4 regions of the Guptibacillus sedimenti genome follow, and region 3 is predicted to be linked to each of the others. Evidence: riboswitches for the same ligand, from Rfam matches in the RefSeq annotation. Region 3 holds a riboswitch; each other region holds the start of a gene.
The links. A riboswitch is a leader RNA that binds a small molecule or an ion and turns the genes downstream of it on or off. The one in region 3 is predicted to bind S-adenosylmethionine.

Region 1: linked by a shared signal. The riboswitch ahead of PQ578_RS07040 (methionine biosynthesis PLP-dependent protein) and the one ahead of PQ578_RS07845 (Na+/H+ antiporter NhaC family protein) in region 3 are both predicted to bind S-adenosylmethionine.
Region 2: linked by a shared signal. The riboswitch ahead of PQ578_RS15655 (homocysteine S-methyltransferase family protein) and the one ahead of PQ578_RS07845 (Na+/H+ antiporter NhaC family protein) in region 3 are both predicted to bind S-adenosylmethionine.
Region 4: linked by a shared signal. The riboswitch ahead of mtnK (S-methyl-5-thioribose kinase) and the one ahead of PQ578_RS07845 (Na+/H+ antiporter NhaC family protein) in region 3 are both predicted to bind S-adenosylmethionine.

Annotation. Positions count from the first base shown of each region.
Region 1 is NZ_JAQQWV010000001.1:1,437,808-1,442,046, forward strand. Features, by position in the region: gene PQ578_RS07030 (bifunctional homocysteine S-methyltransferase/methylenetetrahydrofolate reductase) at 1-472, opposite strand, end outside; gene metC (cystathionine beta-lyase) at 469-1,662, opposite strand; gene PQ578_RS07040 (methionine biosynthesis PLP-dependent protein) at 1,652-2,779, opposite strand; SAM riboswitch class I at 2,854-2,964, opposite strand; gene PQ578_RS07045 (DUF1189 domain-containing protein) at 3,059-3,856, opposite strand; gene PQ578_RS07050 (Na/Pi cotransporter family protein) at 4,094-4,239, shown strand, end outside.
Region 2 is NZ_JAQQWV010000003.1:233,613-237,851, forward strand. Features, by position in the region: gene PQ578_RS15645 (YdhK family protein) at 1-257, opposite strand, end outside; gene murB (UDP-N-acetylmuramate dehydrogenase) at 420-1,343, opposite strand; gene PQ578_RS15655 (homocysteine S-methyltransferase family protein) at 1,719-2,768, opposite strand; SAM riboswitch class I at 2,850-2,959, opposite strand; gene PQ578_RS15660 (DUF3895 domain-containing protein) at 3,049-4,056, opposite strand; gene PQ578_RS15665 (hypothetical protein) at 4,185-4,239, opposite strand, start outside.
Region 3 is NZ_JAQQWV010000001.1:1,580,175-1,584,413, forward strand. Features, by position in the region: gene PQ578_RS07830 (Y-family DNA polymerase) at 1-1,087, shown strand, start outside; gene PQ578_RS07835 (YolD-like family protein) at 1,100-1,429, shown strand; gene PQ578_RS07840 (alpha/beta fold hydrolase) at 1,581-2,420, shown strand; SAM riboswitch class I at 2,597-2,700, shown strand; gene PQ578_RS07845 (Na+/H+ antiporter NhaC family protein) at 2,766-4,073, shown strand; gene PQ578_RS07850 (hypothetical protein) at 4,143-4,239, opposite strand, start outside.
Region 4 is NZ_JAQQWV010000004.1:11,048-15,286, forward strand. Features, by position in the region: gene PQ578_RS16640 (pyridoxal phosphate-dependent aminotransferase) at 1-1,120, opposite strand, end outside; gene PQ578_RS16645 (carbon-nitrogen family hydrolase) at 1,223-2,005, shown strand; SAM riboswitch class I at 2,092-2,229, shown strand; gene mtnK (S-methyl-5-thioribose kinase) at 2,344-3,555, shown strand; gene mtnA (S-methyl-5-thioribose-1-phosphate isomerase) at 3,556-4,239, shown strand, end outside.

The DNA.
Region 1 (4,239 bases), 140 kb from region 3:
TTCGAGCTATTTTAAGTACGGTTATGATCTCTTCTAGATCGTAATACGTTTCCAATAAAAGACCATCGACTCCTTCTAATAGAAGGCAATATAGCTGTTCTCTAAAGCTACGCTTAATTTCATCAAGGGGAGTCGATCGTGTATTTATTCCTCGTATTCCTCCTATTGTCCCAAGAACGTAAGTAGAGTCTGTCGCAGCCTTTCGAGCGAGTTTAACGCCTTCCTTATTGATCTCTTTTACTAGATCTTCAAGTCCATATCGTGATAGCTTGCTATAGTTCGCGCCGTACGTATTGGTTTGAATCACATCTGAGCCGGCATGAATATAAGCTTGGTGAACATTTAATACTTGATCCGGATGTGAAAGATTCAGCGCTTCAAAACATTGGTCGATGCCGTATGAATAAAGAAGGGTCCCCATCGCACCGTCACCAATCAAAATTTTGTGCTCGAGATCTTCAAGTAAGCTCATCCTTTAGCACCTCCGGCTGTAGGAGCGTAAAGTTTAGTAATGGCAGCAAAACCTTGTTTAAAGTCTTGAAGCAAATCATCAGCATTTTCAAGCCCCACAGATAAGCGTAACAAGCCATCTGTAATCCCGCGTTTGTTTCGTTCGGCAGCTGACATAGATGCATGAGACATTCTCGCTGGATAAGAGAGAATCGATTCAACCGCACCAAGACTAACAGCGTAAACTGGAAGTTGCACGTTCTTTGTAAACAATCGAACCGCGTTTTCATCAGGTAGTCGAAAAGAAAGAACAGCCCCAGGACCCGCTGCTTGGTAAAGGTGAGTCGAATGTCCCTGATGGAAAGAGAACCCAGGATAATAAACTTCTTCTACAAGCGGCTCTTTAAGGAGTGCATGAGCAAGCCGGAAAGCCGATCTTGAAGATTGATCGAGCCGACAATGTAATGTTTTTAATCCGCGAAGAACTAACCAGGAATCATGAGCACTTAAAATGGATCCGAAAGAGTTTTGCAAAAAAGCAAGGTTTTCGCCCAGCTTTTCATTTTTAACTGCGGCAAGACCTGCAACAACATCGCTATGTCCTGCAATAAATTTTGTGGCACTATGAAGAACGATATCCGCGCCGAAGTCCAGTGGTCTTTGGAGGGCAGGTGTCATGAAGGTGTTATCAACGAACGTTAAACAATGATTCGCTTTCGCTAATTTAACGACGGCTTGAATATCAGTCACTTTAAGTAACGGATTAGAAGGTGTCTCGATGTAGATCACTTTTGTATTGGATTGAATCCCGTTCGCAACTTTATTTAAATCAGTCATATCGACAAAAGTATGACTAATTCCAAATCTGCAGAGAACATCGTGGATCATCCGATACGTCCCGCCATAAACATCTTCTGAAATCAAAACATGGTCATTTTGTGAAAGGAGCATAAAAGAAGTAGCGATAGCGGCCATACCAGAAGCAAATGCAAACCCTCTAACGCCACCTTCAAGGTCTGCAATCGTTTCTTCTAGAGCTTCACGGGTAGGGTTACCAGAGCGACTGTAATCATATTTTCCGGGCTGATCAAAATCCAATTGATGAAAGGTAGATGCTTGTTGAATTGGAACACTGACGGCTCCTGTGCTTTTATCAAATTTATGTTCGTTGTGAAGAAGTTTTGTTTGAAATGTATATGAATTAGTCGTCATGTCGCACACCATCCTCTTTGAAAATTGCTAGCGTTTGATCTAGATCTTTCACTAAATCGTTGATTTGTTCAATTCCTACTGAAAATCTGAGAAGTCGATTACAAACACCTTTCTCGAGTCTGATCTTTTCTGGGATATCGGCGTGTGTTTGTGTGGCTGGATAAGTAATAAAGCTCTCAACGCCTCCAAGACTTTCCGCAAAGGTAATCAGTTTCAAATTCCTTAGAAATGGATCAACCCATGCTTCAGACTGTAATCGAAACGACAGCATACCGCCTTTTTCAGGATAGAAGACGTCAGTTATTGCGTCGTGATTTCTTAAGTATGTTGCGATGGCTCGAGCATTCTCCTCATGTTGCTTTAGTCGAAGAGGTAATGTCTTCATTCCTCGAATGAGAAGCCAGGAGTCGAACGGAGAAAGAACCGCTCCAGCACCGTTTTGATATTGTTCAATCTCAGCACAGAGCTTTTCACCTTTGGCAATGACAAGTCCTGCAAGCACATCATTGTGACCCCCAAGGTATTTCGTTGCGCTATGAATAACAATATCAGCCCCTAGTAAAAGAGGGTTTTGTAGAAGAGGAGTGAATAACGTATTGTCTACGATTGACAATAAATTGTATGTCTTGGCAATCGTCACAATCTCTTCAACATCGGTTAACTTCATTAGGGGATTTGAAGGGTTTTCGATAAAGATTGCCCTAGTAGACAGAGTTATTAATGGTGCGATGCTATCAATATTTTGGCTGTCAAAATAGGTGAATGATATGTTGAAATGCTTTTCTGCGTGAGCAAATAATCGATATGTGCCACCATATAGGTCATCTGAAACGAGTATATGATCTCCGGTTTTAAATAAAGATATAATTGATTGGATGGCGGCCATGCCGGAACTAAATGCGAAGCCCTGGTCACCATGTTCGAGTTCATTTACTGCAGACTCTAGAATCGAGCGAGTAGGGTTTTTTGTTCTTGAATAATCAAACCCTGTTGATTGCCCAATTCCTTCATGCCTATAGGAGGTGGAAAAATAAACAGGAGGATTTACAGCGCCTGTTTGTGGATCTGATTTATTACCTAGTTGAACAAGTAGCGTATTGTAATGGTTATTTGTCATAATCAATCTCCTTTTCATTAAGTAAGGGCAATAAAAAAAAGCCCTCTATAAGAAGAAGACTTTGGTTGCTCTTCTTCTTATCTTCCAAGTTGAATTCAACTTGCTGGAGTTAGCACCTTTCCAGAAAATATCCGGTGGTTGCTGAAGCTTCTTCGGGCCAGTCCCTCTGCTTCTCTTGATAAGAATTGAAAGTATATGGAATTTTAATGTGTCGCTTTTTACATAATCTACATTACTTTAAAGCGAAAATCAAGTGATTTGATAAAATAATCAAAATTTTTACTCAGGTGAATTAGGTCTTTCGTTCGTTACACGTTTTTTCGGAAGAGGAATTTCCTTAATGGTTAAGTAGAGTAGCATGATGGCTACAAACCAATAGAGAAGAAATCCAAATGGGACGGTTGTTTTTACTAAAGCCATAATAGTAAAGAAAAGGGTTGGAATCGTAGCGGAATAAACCGATAGGACCCAGAGTTGTTTATAAGATGCTTTTCTACCCGCGAGTGACTTTAATAATAAACCGATTGTCGCTAGAACGGTAATTCCGATAAATTTGAGGCCAGTCTGGAATAAATAGACGACAAAGATTAAGAGTGGGATAAAGATCGGGAGCAAGTTATCTAAATTTTGCGTGAGTTCACTTACATCTTGTTTTGTAAAAGTCATTGAACTGAAATTACTATAATTAAACTCTTGTCTTGTCCCACTATCCATTACGATAATTCGATCTTTTAGGAACGCAATAGCCGATTCATAGGAATCAACATCGTCGGGCTTTATTTCATCTGTAGCATCAAAAATAAACGTGTTTCCATCTTCTTTTTTTATAAGTGGTTCAGATTGGTCACTTTTTAGTGTGCCATCTTCTAAAGTAAATTCAGGTAAATCTCCCATATGTGTTTTAAGGTCTTCGTAAGCATTGGTAAACGAAACCGCGGTAATAATCCCTATAGGTACAGAAGAAAGTAGCATTAGGAGAAACACATACAATATCGGCTTCCCTAGTTTTTGAAAACGGAATCGCGCCATCATTTTTGGAGAAAATAAGCTATAATACAGTTGTTTAAAAACGTTCAAATTGAAAATCTCCTTTCTGGTATGTGAGGGTAATCCCACTAAACCAGTTTATCTTATATAAGTAGATGGGAACAATAAACTAGCTGAAACTTTCTTGAAACAAAATTGATTTCATCATAATATCATTACAATTCTATATTAACTCTTTACAAAGAGGGGAGCGATGTAGATAATAGACAAGGGACTTTGTTGAGTATTGTCGAAAAAAATAAAACATGAGTGCAAGGGGTTGAAATGATGGAACTCAACGTTCAGGAGATGATCTTTCAGTTTGTGGGAGGTCTTGGTATTTTCCTGTTTGGACTAAAGTATATGGGAGATGGCCTTCAACGATCTGCAGGTGATCGATTAAGAGACATTCTTGATCGCTTTACGACGAACCC
Region 2 (4,239 bases), on a different contig from region 3:
TTCATATGATCTGTTTCAATGATTGCTTTACTGCCTTCTGGATAAGCAGGATTTTCAGCCCTTTTTAACCCTTCAGGTACTTCTGAAGAGCCGGAGTGTTCCATCTCTTCCATGTGATTCTCGGAGTTTGCTGAAGTGTTAGAAGTCGATTGGTTGTTTTCGGACTCCTGATTTATGCCCTCGTTATTGTTTCCACATGCTGCAAGAATAAGTGATAGTGATAATCCTAATCCTAAAATAACTTTTTTTGTTTTCATATATACCCTCCTATGATTGGTTTCATTTACCATCAAAGACTACTTTATCTAGAAATTGTGCACTTATCGTGCAGATTGAATTTGTTCACAGTATGATCAAAAGTTGTCTATCTTAAATAAATCACAAAAAAACAGCCGCTCAATTGAGTGGCTGACTTCTCTTTATGCTTGCTCAGGTGGTTCACCAATAACGCGTACTTCACGTTCAAGCTCGACATCAAACTTTTCTTTTACTGTTCTTTGAACGTGATGAATCACATCCAAATAGTCTGTTGCAGTAGCATTATCGATATTTACAATAAATCCAGCATGCTTTTTAGAAACTTCGGCCCCACCGATTCGTGTACCTTGGAGTTCAGAGTCCTGAATTAATTTACCTGCAAATAGTCCAGGAGGACGTTTAAATACACTACCACAAGAAGGGTATTCTAGCGGCTGTTTTGTTTCGCGCTTCTCAGTTAGGTCATCCATGATCGCTTTGATTTCATTATAGTCGCCATCTTTTAGAGCGAAGGTTGCTTCTAAAACAAGCAAACCTTTTTCATCTACGTTACTGTGACGATAAGATAAATCAAGTTCATCAGCGGTTAATTTAATTAACTTTCCTTCTTTCGTTACAGCGAGCACACTTTCGAGACAATCAGCTATCTCTCCACCGTATGCTCCTGCGTTCATATAAACAGCTCCACCAACAGAACCTGGTATACCACATGCAAACTCGAGACCGCTAAGTTTGCCATCACGCGCAAATTCAGATGCATCAATAATTCGAGCGCCTGCTTGAGCAATCACTTTTTTGTCTTTTTTATTAATCGATTTTAAAGAAGATAGATTCAAGACAATACCGCGAATACCACCATCTTGAATGATTACATTCGAACCTTTCCCGAGTATCGTTAAAGGATATTTTTTTTGAAAAGCATATTCTACCGCAGCTCTTGCATCTTCAATTGTGTTAGGAAAAACAAGAACATCTGCACATCCACCCATCCTAGTATAGGTGTGGGCATTTAAAGGCTCATTTATTTTCAATTCCGCTTCTGGCAAAATCGAGCGGAGTTCATTTATTACATTTTGATTATCCATAGGCTACCTCGCTTATAAAACAAGTTCTTTTTGTTATGATTTCATTAGAGTTTCGTTGTGTCACATATTCAAACACATTTAAAATAATAACACAACTGATGTCTGAATATGATCATTTTGACAAAAGAAGCTACTATTTTCAAATGAATCTTACGCTAAGGATATAAAAAGCAAGATTTTTCATTGCGAAAAGCTGCTTTTATAACAAAAATCGGGCCGGGATCAATCGTAAAATGTATTGATGTTTTATTACATGCAGACATATCTGTATTGGTTCCATTTTCACTTTCTTTTTATCGTTATTGCCAATACGTTACTGGCCTATTCTTTTTGCAGTAAAAAACGGAGAGGTTTCCCGCTCCGTTTTGTCATCATCTATGCCTTCTGTCGATATGCCGTATTGTTTTTCTTTAACGATTCATCTGATCCAAACAGAAAATGTTTCTCCATATTTGGAGAGTAAATAGAATTCACAGCTTTTCTACCTACTGTTTCAGCGACTTCTCTCAACATACTTGGAGAAGCACCACAACATAGTCCAAAATAATTTACCCCGACACTTTTTGCTTCTTTTGCCCATTCTGCTAATTCATAACGGTTGCAATAAAGTGGATCGAGAGATGTTGGAAAGGTTGTCTCTGTAGGCAATGTACAGGCACAGCCGCCATCAGGTAAGTTAAAAAATGTTGGATGTTCTTCTGTGGTGCGATAAGGAATGGGGAGTGCGCCAACATATCCAGTAACAGACTGCCTAATCTTCTCGATGTATGGCTGCATTGTAGCGGGTCCTCGAAAACAGTTCATTCCTACAACTAGCGCTCCATGTTCTTCTAGCAACCGGCAAGCTTCCTCAACGGTATAGCCGTCTCTTAAAATGTTTTCACTCATAAGTCCAAGTGTAATAACTGCTGGAAGATCATGTTTTTGAATTTCTTCTAAGGCTATTTTCGCTTCTTCGTAATAATAAAATGTTTCCCCATTAATGAAATCAACGCCTTCTTCTTTACTCCATTTTACCATTTCAGCAAACATGGAACGAATTTGTTCTTTACTGTCTTCATCGTCAGGGTCAAATAGATTTGTGTTTGATATATTGCCTGCTACAAGTGCTTCTTCTTCAGGGTGTTCTTTTGCTACCTCTTTTGCAAGACGAATCGCTTGTCGATTGAGGGGCTCTAGCAACTCTTCTTTTCCAATAATTCTCATTTTCTCTCGGTGGCCATTATACGTAAAAGCTAGCACGACATCAGATCCTGCAAGCATATAATCTCGATAGGTTTGTTTAAGAGCTTCGGGATTATCTAGGGCAACTTCTGGCACGAATGATCCTGCTTGGAGATAACCACGTCGTTCTAATTCAAACAGATAACCTTCCCCGCAAATGACTGGGCCATCTTGCAGGCGTTGTTGAAGTGTTCTTTTCATGTGTAACAGCTCCTTATTCTCTGTAAAATAAAAAATCCCTCTTCTTAAAAAATAAGAAGAGGGATTACTAACAGAATCCTCCTCTTATCTTCCAGATGACATCATCTGTAGGATTTGGCACCAGCTTCAACTGAAGTTGAAAGGTTGCCGGGCATCATAGGGCCTATTCCCTCCGCCACTCTTGATAAGAGTATTGATTTAATTTTCGAACATGTTTGAAATTATAGACCTGGTATAATGAAATGTCAATGCTTTATCTGATAATTATGAAATGTCAGGATCATCGTCCTCTTTTTAATCGATAAATGCGATCTTCCCGTCCAAGCGGCTCAACAGACATGGAGCCCGATGCCACATAAGAATCGAGATACGTGCAAACTGCATAGTAAATTTTCGGTTTCTTTGTCGAGTAGCGTTTGTCTTGAACTTTTCCTTCTTTGATTAAGAGCTCGCAAATCATCAACGCACTCTCTGTACCTTGTTGAATATAGCCGTCTATCGCTTTCTGAGTTGGAAACGAAAGATCTCCCACAAAATAAGTTTCTTTCGGTTTCTCACTTGTTATTTCTTGTAAAGGTTCCTGCGCTTCTTCAGCGAACAAATCAAAAGAGCCTTGTAACTCATCTTGAGTTAGAGTTTCTTTAGGTTTCAAGTCTTCTTTTTTCTGTGTTGGGATATCTAAAGCCTCTAACGTATTACTACCTCTTTGTAACGCTTCTTTTTCTTCACGGTAACTTCTGATTAAACTATTTAACCGTTTTTCTTGTCGATCAAGTAACGGAAGTTGTAAGGAAAGTGGCTCTTCAATATCGGTTGGTAGCTTCAAACCTTCAGGGATGTCATATGTAGGAGAGCCGTTTTGCATTTTTAATAAGAGTTCATCTAACTCATAATCAATTTTTGTAAAACCTTGTACAACTTCTTTTACGATGGTACCTGGTAAGCCAGTGTGTTCTTCGAAATGATTAATACCAAAACGACGCACTTCACCTGTTTTTACATGTCGAACAATATATTGATAGCGTAATGCACGACCACATTCGCATTTTAGATCTTCTGAGACAGCGCCTGCATCCAGGTAATCGTCTAGTATCCAATCGTCAAGCAACATTCCAATTTCCTCATCAGTAGCTCCGTTTGGAATCATTCTTCCTTTACTTTGAGCAATCACATTCGCAAATGCTGTTTTTTTACCTCGTTTAAGAATATTCATAAGATATGATTGTTGGTCAAATGTAAGATCTTGTAGTATTTGATCTCTCTCAGAGTTCGTAAGGCTCTTTGTCATATAAATCCCTCTCTATGCAATAGTAACGCCATTATAACAGGTATTGCTGTTGTGATGACCCGATCAACTTAATTCTTATAAGAAGAAAAGCCAATCCTGAAAACGAATTGGCGATTTGTTAGGAAAATTTATTTTCTTTCAGGCATAAATGATAAAGATCCTCTGGCACCAACTACAACTCTT
Region 3 (4,239 bases):
AAAAAAAGAATTTGGGATTCGTACAGGGAGCAGGTTATTTGAAATTCCAAATGACAAAAGAATTCATATTGTTAACGCAAGAATGTCTTCTTATTTAAAACAATCAATGGAAATAACGAGGCTTTTTCATCGTTATGTACCATCAGAATGTATCCATACGTATAGCGTTGACGAATCATTTTTGCAGGTTGATGGGACAGAACGACTATGGGGAGATAAATTTGAAGTGGCTCATAAGATTAAAAATGAAATAAGTGAGACATTCGGCTTGCCAAGCGCGATTGGAATTGGACCAAATCTTCTGATGGCAAAGCTTTGCCTGGATCTTGAGGCAAAAGAAAAAGGGATAGCAGAGTGGACCTATGACGATATTCCTAGAAAACTGTGGCCGCTTTCCCCACTTAGTCAAATGTGGGGAATTGGCGCACGAGTGGAACGTACGTTAAATCGAATGGGGATTCGAAATGTCAAGCAGCTGGCTCACTATCCGCTTCATTTATTAGAAGAGAAATTTGGTGTCATGGGGAATCAACTTTATCATCATGCGTGGGGAGTCGACCTTTCTGAAATGGGTGCTCCCATTATGCAGGGACAGATTAGTTTTGGGAAAAGTCAGATCTTGTTAAGGGATTATCATGATCAAAAAGAAATTCAACACGTTATTCTTGAAATGAGTGAAGAAGTGGCGAGACGTGCTAGAAGAGCCGGGAAAGCAGGTCGTACGATTAGTCTGGGGATTAGTTATAGCAAAGAAGAAGGCGGCGGGGGCTTTCATCGCTCAAGAAGTGTGAATGGACCAACAGCGATTACGCTTGAAGTCTACCGCGTTTGTCTTCAGCTATTTGAGGAATTTTATGAAAGAAAAACGGTTCGGAAAATTTCCATCACTCTTTCAAATATTTGTAATGATGAAGAAGTGCAGCTGGATTTATTTAACACTGCTCGACCGAAGCAGCGAGACCTTGGCTATGTGATGGATTCCATTAGAGAGAAATATGGATCGGATGCTCTGCTACGCGCTGTTTCATACACAAAAGCTGGTACAGCCTTACACAGAAGTAAACTTGTAGGTGGGCATAAAGCGTAAGGGGGGATAAATGTGATTCGTGATCGCGGAAATATAAAGTGGACGTCAATGATGTTACCTGAGCATGTGAAAGAGCTACGTGATTGGAAAGAAGAAGAGAAAAGAAATCAGATGCCGGTACTGGATGAGCAAAAAATAGAGGAAATGAATGAAGTGATATGCCAGGCTATGGAATTCCATTGGCCGCTGCGCTTTCACTATTTTAAAAACGGTGAAACGAACGTCCTCACGGGCTACGTCCATTATGTCGATCCATTGACGAAAGAGCTACGAGTAATTGATCATCAGGAGCAAAAGAGAAACGTTAAATTGCTGGACCTTATCCATGTTGAAGTAGAATGAAAAAAATGGTTGTACACTCCGGGTGCCAAAAAAGTTTTTCATTTCCTAATTGGGGTAAAATACGTATAACGCAAACTTTGCCAAGACATTTTTGACTGGAAAACCACTATCATCAGAACAAGCAAAATCAAAATCCGGAGTGAGATGACAGATGTTATTAGCTCAAAATTTAAAAGAAAATACGGAGAAAATTAAAGGGATTGACATTCATTATGAGTATTACAGAAATGAAGAAGCTGTTGATCGCCCAGTTATAACCCTGCTTCACGGCTTTTTGTCTTCAAGCTTCAGCTTTAGAAGACTAATTCCATTATTAACAAAGGCCTACACCGTTGTTGCAATCGACCTCCCGCCGTTTGGGAAAAGCGAGAAGTCTCATCACTTTGTTCACTCTTACCAAAATTATGCAGAGGTCGTTGTTGAGCTATTGGAAAGACTTTCGATTGAAAACACGGTCATGATCGGGCATTCCATGGGCGGACAGGTAGCTATGAGAGCATCAGCGTTAAAAGAAGATTTTGTAAGTAAAAATATTTTGCTATGTAGCTCAGGATATCTCGAGAAAGCCAAACAGAGTCTCGTCTATACATCCTACTTACCTTTCTTTTCTGTCTACTTAAAACGCTGGCTTTACCGAAAAGGAGTTAGGGGGAATTTGCTCAATTGTGTTTATGATCCAGCGCTTATCGATGAAGAAATGATGGATGGTTATATTCAACCCTTCTTTAACGAAGGGATTTTTAGATCGTTGGTTCGTATGATCCGTGATCGGGAAGGTGACCTGTCCGAAGCGGAGCTAAAACAAATTCATACACCGAGCCTCTTAATATGGGGAGAAAATGACAGGGTTGTGCCATTGAAAATTGGGAAACGTTTAAGCAGCGACTTACCAAATGCTGAGCTGATTGTCTATAAGAAAACTGGTCATCTTCTTCCTGAGGAGCGACCAGCATCGATTATGAAAGACATAGAACAGTTTTTAACTCGTTAAATTAAGGCGGGTAATGGTAGAGAATTCTCTGAATAAACTCCTTTAAGCAAGGAGTTTATTTTCATGCAGTGGTAGAAAGAGTTGACTCAGCAGAATCATGCGTGATAAAGTAAAGCTCGTTCGATTGTGAATTCAAATCAAATAAAATTTGAGCTTATGCTCTAATAATTGCATATTTCTTATTAAGAGAAGTGGAGGGATCTGGCCCGAAGAAGCTTCAGCAACCTCTGATATTCAGAAAGGTGCTGCTTCCAGCAAGAGAAATCTTGAGAGATAAGAGCAAAAGCCCTCTTCTCTTGAAGTGGGTTTTTTTATGCTGTAGAAAAGTAGAAGGAGATAGAGAGAATGGAAAAAGAAATTAAAGGAAATGGCCTGGCGTTACTTCCTCTTGGCATTTTTATTGTGCTCTTTATTGGCACAGCGATTGTGACAAAGGATTTTTATAGCATGCCGGTTATACTTGCTTCATTAATTGCAGCTGGTGTAGCTCTTTCAATGAATCGAAAAGAAAACTTTATGAAGAAAGTGGAAGTGTTCTGCCGAGGAGCAGGAAATACTAATATTATATTAATGATTCTTGTCTTCTTATTGGCAGGAGCTTTTGCTGGAACCGCTGAAAAAATTGGCGCGGTTGATTCGATTGTGAATCTTGGAATATCCATTCTTCCAGCGAATTTGTTAATCGTTGGATTATTTTTGATTGCATGTTTTATTTCTATTTCAATGGGAACGTCAATGGGAACCATCGTAGCCCTTGCACCAATTGGGATTGGAATCGCAGAACAAACGGGAATTGCTCCAGCACTTACCTTGTCTGCAGTTATTGGTGGAGCGATGTTCGGTGATAATCTTTCCATGATTTCAGATACAACCATTGCAGCAGTTCGAACACAAAATACGCAAATGAAAGACAAATTCAAAGTAAACTTCTTTATTGTATTGCCTGCTGCTATTGTCACTGCCGTTATATATGGCGTGTTAACGATCGGAGAACAGGCAACAGTTGGTGGAGAACGTGCTTTTGACTTGATCACGATTCTTCCATATTTAGGTGTTCTAATCGCAGCGATCGCTGGGGTTAATGTTCTTGTTGTACTTGTGAGCGGAACGCTATTTGCTGGAATAGTCGGTCTATTTAACGGTTCATTTGGAATGAGTGGACTTATTTCCACCGTTACAGAAGGGATTAAAGGAATGGAAGACCTTGCGATGATTGCCCTCGTAATCGGTGGTATGATCGAAGTGATCAAGCATAATGGCGGTATTCAGTACGTGCTAGATAAGATTTTAAGTAGAGTAAACTCACGTCGAGGAGCGGAATTTGGTATAGCTGGCTTGGCTAGTGTGCTTGATTTATCGACAGCGAATAATACGATTTCAATCATCATGGGTGGGCCGCTGGCGAAGAATATTTCTGAAAAGTATGGCGTGGATCCACGGAAATCAGCTAGTATTCTAGACATTTTCTCAGGCAGTGTTCAAGGGATGCTCCCATATGGTGCTCAGGTTCTAGCGGTTGCAGGACTTGCATCGATCTCGCCACTTGCCCTCTTGCCATATTCGATTTATCCTATTCTTATTGCGGTTGCTGGAGTGATTGCGATTTTCATTAACTATCCCTCTCTTCAAAAGAAAGAGGAAGCAAACGGTTAGAAGTAACTTTTAAATGAAACGAGATAAAGAAAAACAGGTAGCTCATGATGAGCTACCTGTTTTTCTTTATTATCCTTCAATTTGTTTTTGAAGATGAACAATTCGCTGAGGAAGAATATATAAGTATTCTATTAATGAATCAAGTAGATCAATAATAAGATTTGCG
Region 4 (4,239 bases), on a different contig from region 3:
CAGACGTTAATAGCCCCACTCGTACATAGCCCTCACCAAATTCTCCAAAGCCGTTTCCAGGTGCGACAACAATTTGGACGTTTTCAAGCAAGAAATCTGCAAAGCTTTCTGAAGTAAAAGATTCGGGTACTTTCAACCAGGCGAAAAACGATCCCGCAGGAGAAGTGACATTCCAACCAATGTCATGGAGTCCTTGAATGAGAACATTTCGTCTCGACTCATACGTATCGCGAAGTTCTTCTACACACTGCTGCGATCCAAGCAAAGCTTCAGCAGCGGCTTCTTGTACCGCACTAAATAGACTGACATAAAAATGATCCTGAAGGAGATTGATGCTCTCAACAACAGATTGATTTCCAACTGCAAATCCTACACGCCATCCCGCCATATTATATGTTTTGGAAAGGGTATAGATTTCAATTCCATTGTCTTTAGCACCCTCTGTTTCCAAAAAGCTAATCGGTCGCTCTCCATCAAACCCGATCGCACCGTAAGCAAAATCATGCACAACACAAATATCATTCGTCTCTGCAAAACTGACTGTTTCCTCAAAGAAGCGCTTCGTTGCAACAGCTGCAGTTGGGTTGTTGGGATAATTTAAAAACATCATTTTCGCTTTTTTTAATGAATCCTCTGGAATCGCATCATAGTCAGGTAAGAAATGATTTTTCTCAAGCAACGGCATCATCTGCATATCCGCTTCAGCCATCGCGACACCTGACCAATAATCAGGATAACCTGGGTCTGGAACGAGTGCCACATCACCTTTATTTAGTAAACATTGACTGACCTCGACAAGGCCTGCTTTTCCACCGAAAAGAACGGCAACTTCCTTCTCTGGATCAAGATTCACTCCAAATTCTCGCTGATAGAAATCAGCAGCAGCCTGCTTCAAGAAAGGCTGTCCTCGAAATGGCGGATATTTGTGATAGGAAGGGTTTTCAGCTGCCTTCTGCAAAGACTCGATAATATGATCGGGTGTTGGCTGATCAGGATTTCCCTGTCCAAGATTAATGATGTCATAACCCGCCTCTACATAGCGGTTTACTTTTCCAGCAAGCTTCGCAAAAAATTGTTCCGGTAGTCGTTTAAGTGCATCTGATGTTTGAAATTGTTTCAAAGAATCACATCCTGTTAAAATTTTCGTGAAATTCTAGTAAATTATGTTATCTTGGATACACAATCATGTAAAGCTTATTTTGTTAGCGAGGAGGAGAAGAAAATGAAAAAAATCGCTCTGTTGCAATTTGATATTGCGTTTGGAAACCCTGAAGAAAATTTCTCGAAAGTGAAAGAGCTTGTTACTAAGGCTGTTCATGACAAACCAGATATTATTGTTTTACCAGAACTGTGGTCGACTGGTTATGACTTATCGAGACTAGACGAAATTGGGGATGAAAATGCAGAAAAGTCAATTGCATTTCTTTCAGACCTAGCCAAAAAGAATAAGGTAAGTATAGTAGGTGGCTCAATTGCAAAGCAACACAATGATCACGTCACGAATACGATGCTCGTTTTCAATCGAGATGGGCAGCTTATCCATGAGTATAGCAAAGCCCATCTATTTCGGTTGATGAATGAAGAGAAATACCTCGTATCAGGAAATGAGAAAAGCCACTTCACACTCGAAGAACTCCCAAGTGCCGGATTCATCTGTTATGATATTCGCTTTCCAGAGTGGCTTCGCCTTCATGCCGTTGAAGGCGCACAAGTTTTGTTCGTTCCAGCCGAATGGCCGAAACAGCGCACGGACCATTGGCGATCCTTACTTATAAGCCGCGCTATTGAAAACCAATGTTACGTCATTGCTTGTAATCGTGTAGGAGAAGATCCAGACAATGCGTTTGGAGGACATTCTTTAATCATTGATCCGTGGGGAACGATTATCGCAGAAGCAGGCGAAGAGGAAACGATCTTAACAGGCTTGATTGATGAGGAAGAAATACCATCTATCCGAAGTCGTATCCCAATCTTTGAAGATCGACGTCCAGATATTTATAAATAAAATTCAAAATATTATTGACAAATGCATCAGTTTCTCTGTAACATACATTTCAAGCGAAAAAATTGTAAAATAATTTCATAAACTTTCTCTTATCAAGAGCAGGCTGAGGGATTTGGCCCTATGACGCCCAGCAACCGACCTATTCTTAAGTACATCTTTACAGGATGGCTTAGATGGCACGGTGCTACTTCCAACAGGATGTTATTCATCCTGGAAGATAAGAGGTGTGAAGCATATCTGTCTTCAAGCCTCTTTCTTCGGAAAGAGGCTTTTTTTATGCCTTTTAATTACGAATGCTTCTGTACATCAACCATTAATATTTGAAAGGGGACTTACACATGTCTTTTCAAGTTAAGTCGGGATATACACCATTTACACAAGAAAGCGTTGTTCACTTTTTAGTGCATCACAATTTTATTGATCCCTCTTCCCCCCTTTTCGTAAAGGAAATTGGGGATGGCAATTTAAACTATGTTTTCCATGTTCAAAACAAAGCAACAGAGGAATCATGGATTGTCAAACAAGCTTTGCCTTATGCCAAGGTTGTTGGTGAGTCTTGGCCACTTACGCTCGATCGGTCCAGAATTGAGAGCGAGGCTCTCAAGCAAGCTCATTCGCTTGTTCCTGAATTTTCCCCAATTGTTTATCTGCATGACTCAGAAAAAGCGGCAACAGTGATGGAAGATTTATCATCACATACGATTTTGCGCAAAGGACTTATTGAAGGACGTGTCTATCCTGAGCTCGCAAGAAATGTAGGGACTTACCTCGCTCACACGCTCTTTTTCACCTCTGACTACGGTCTTGGTTCTGCAAAAAAGAAAGAGCTTGCTAAACGGTTTAGCAATCCAGATTTATGTGGGATCACGGAAAGTCTCGTCTTTTCAGACCCCTTTTATAATGCTGAAAGCAACGCATTTACAGAAGAGCTTCGACCAGATGTTGAAATTTTGTGGGAAGATCAAGGTTTCCTAACTGAAGTTGCTTCGCTTAAACATTCCTTTTTAACAAAAGGAGAAGCGTTAATACACGGGGATTTACATACAGGTAGCCTCTTCGTAACGGAGGGTTCAACAAAAGTAATCGATCCTGAATTTGCTTTCTATGGCCCAGCAGGATTTGATGTTGGGGCTTTTATTGCCAATATTACGCTTAGCATTCTCTCCCAGGAAGCCCATCGAACCAATGAAGAAAAAGACGGATATCTAGCCTATCTCTTTGGTGTTATCACTGAAGTTTGGACCGTATTTGAATCTACGTTCCGATCCCTTTGGGACACCCACCTTTCAGAAGATAACCGCTATTCCAGAGGTTATCTCAATACGCATCTTCAATCTATTTTTGTCGATAGTATTGGTTTTGCTGGTTGTAAAATCATCCGAAGAACGATTGGACTTGCTCATGTAGAAGAAATTGAGACGATTACTGATCCAGAAGTAAAACTAGCAGTGGAAAGAAGAGCTTTAGCACTTGGAAAAAAACTCATTTTAAATCGAAAGAACATCGATTCGATTAAAGATTACATCGATACGATTAAGGAGGGCGTTTAAATGACTATCCCATCTCTTCAGTGGAAAGGAGATCACCTTTTACTGCTTGATCAGCGCAAATTACCACATCAAGAAAGCTATCTCAAACAGACGGCGATCGAAGATGTTTGGAATAGCATATCTGCCCTCGTTGTCCGCGGTGCACCAGCGATTGGAATTGCGGCTGCGTATGGTCTTGTTCTCTGGAGTCAACACGCAGAAACAACCGAACCATCAACTTTTAAAGCAGAGTTACTTAAGCAAGGGGAATACCTCTCATCTTCTCGCCCAACTGCCGTAAATCTCTCTTGGGCGATTGATCGAATTGTTCGAGTGACTCTTCCTTTATCAACTGTTGAAAAAATGAAGGATGCGATTCTTCACGAAGCGTTACTTATTCATAAAGAAGATGAACTTGTCTGCCAACGCATCGGAGAGCACGGTCTTAAACTATTGAAGGATGGAGATACCATTCTTACTCACTGCAACGCAGGTGGAATTGCAACCGCAAAATATGGGACGGCCCTTGCACCGCTCCACTTGGCGAAACAAAACGGGCTCACGATTTCCGCGATTGCAACGGAAACGAGACCCGTTCTCCAGGGGGCTCGACTAACCGCATGGGAACTTGAACGTGCCGGTATCAACGTAACGCTTATTACGGATAGCATGGCGGCGCACGTCTTAAAAACAAAGAAAATCGCT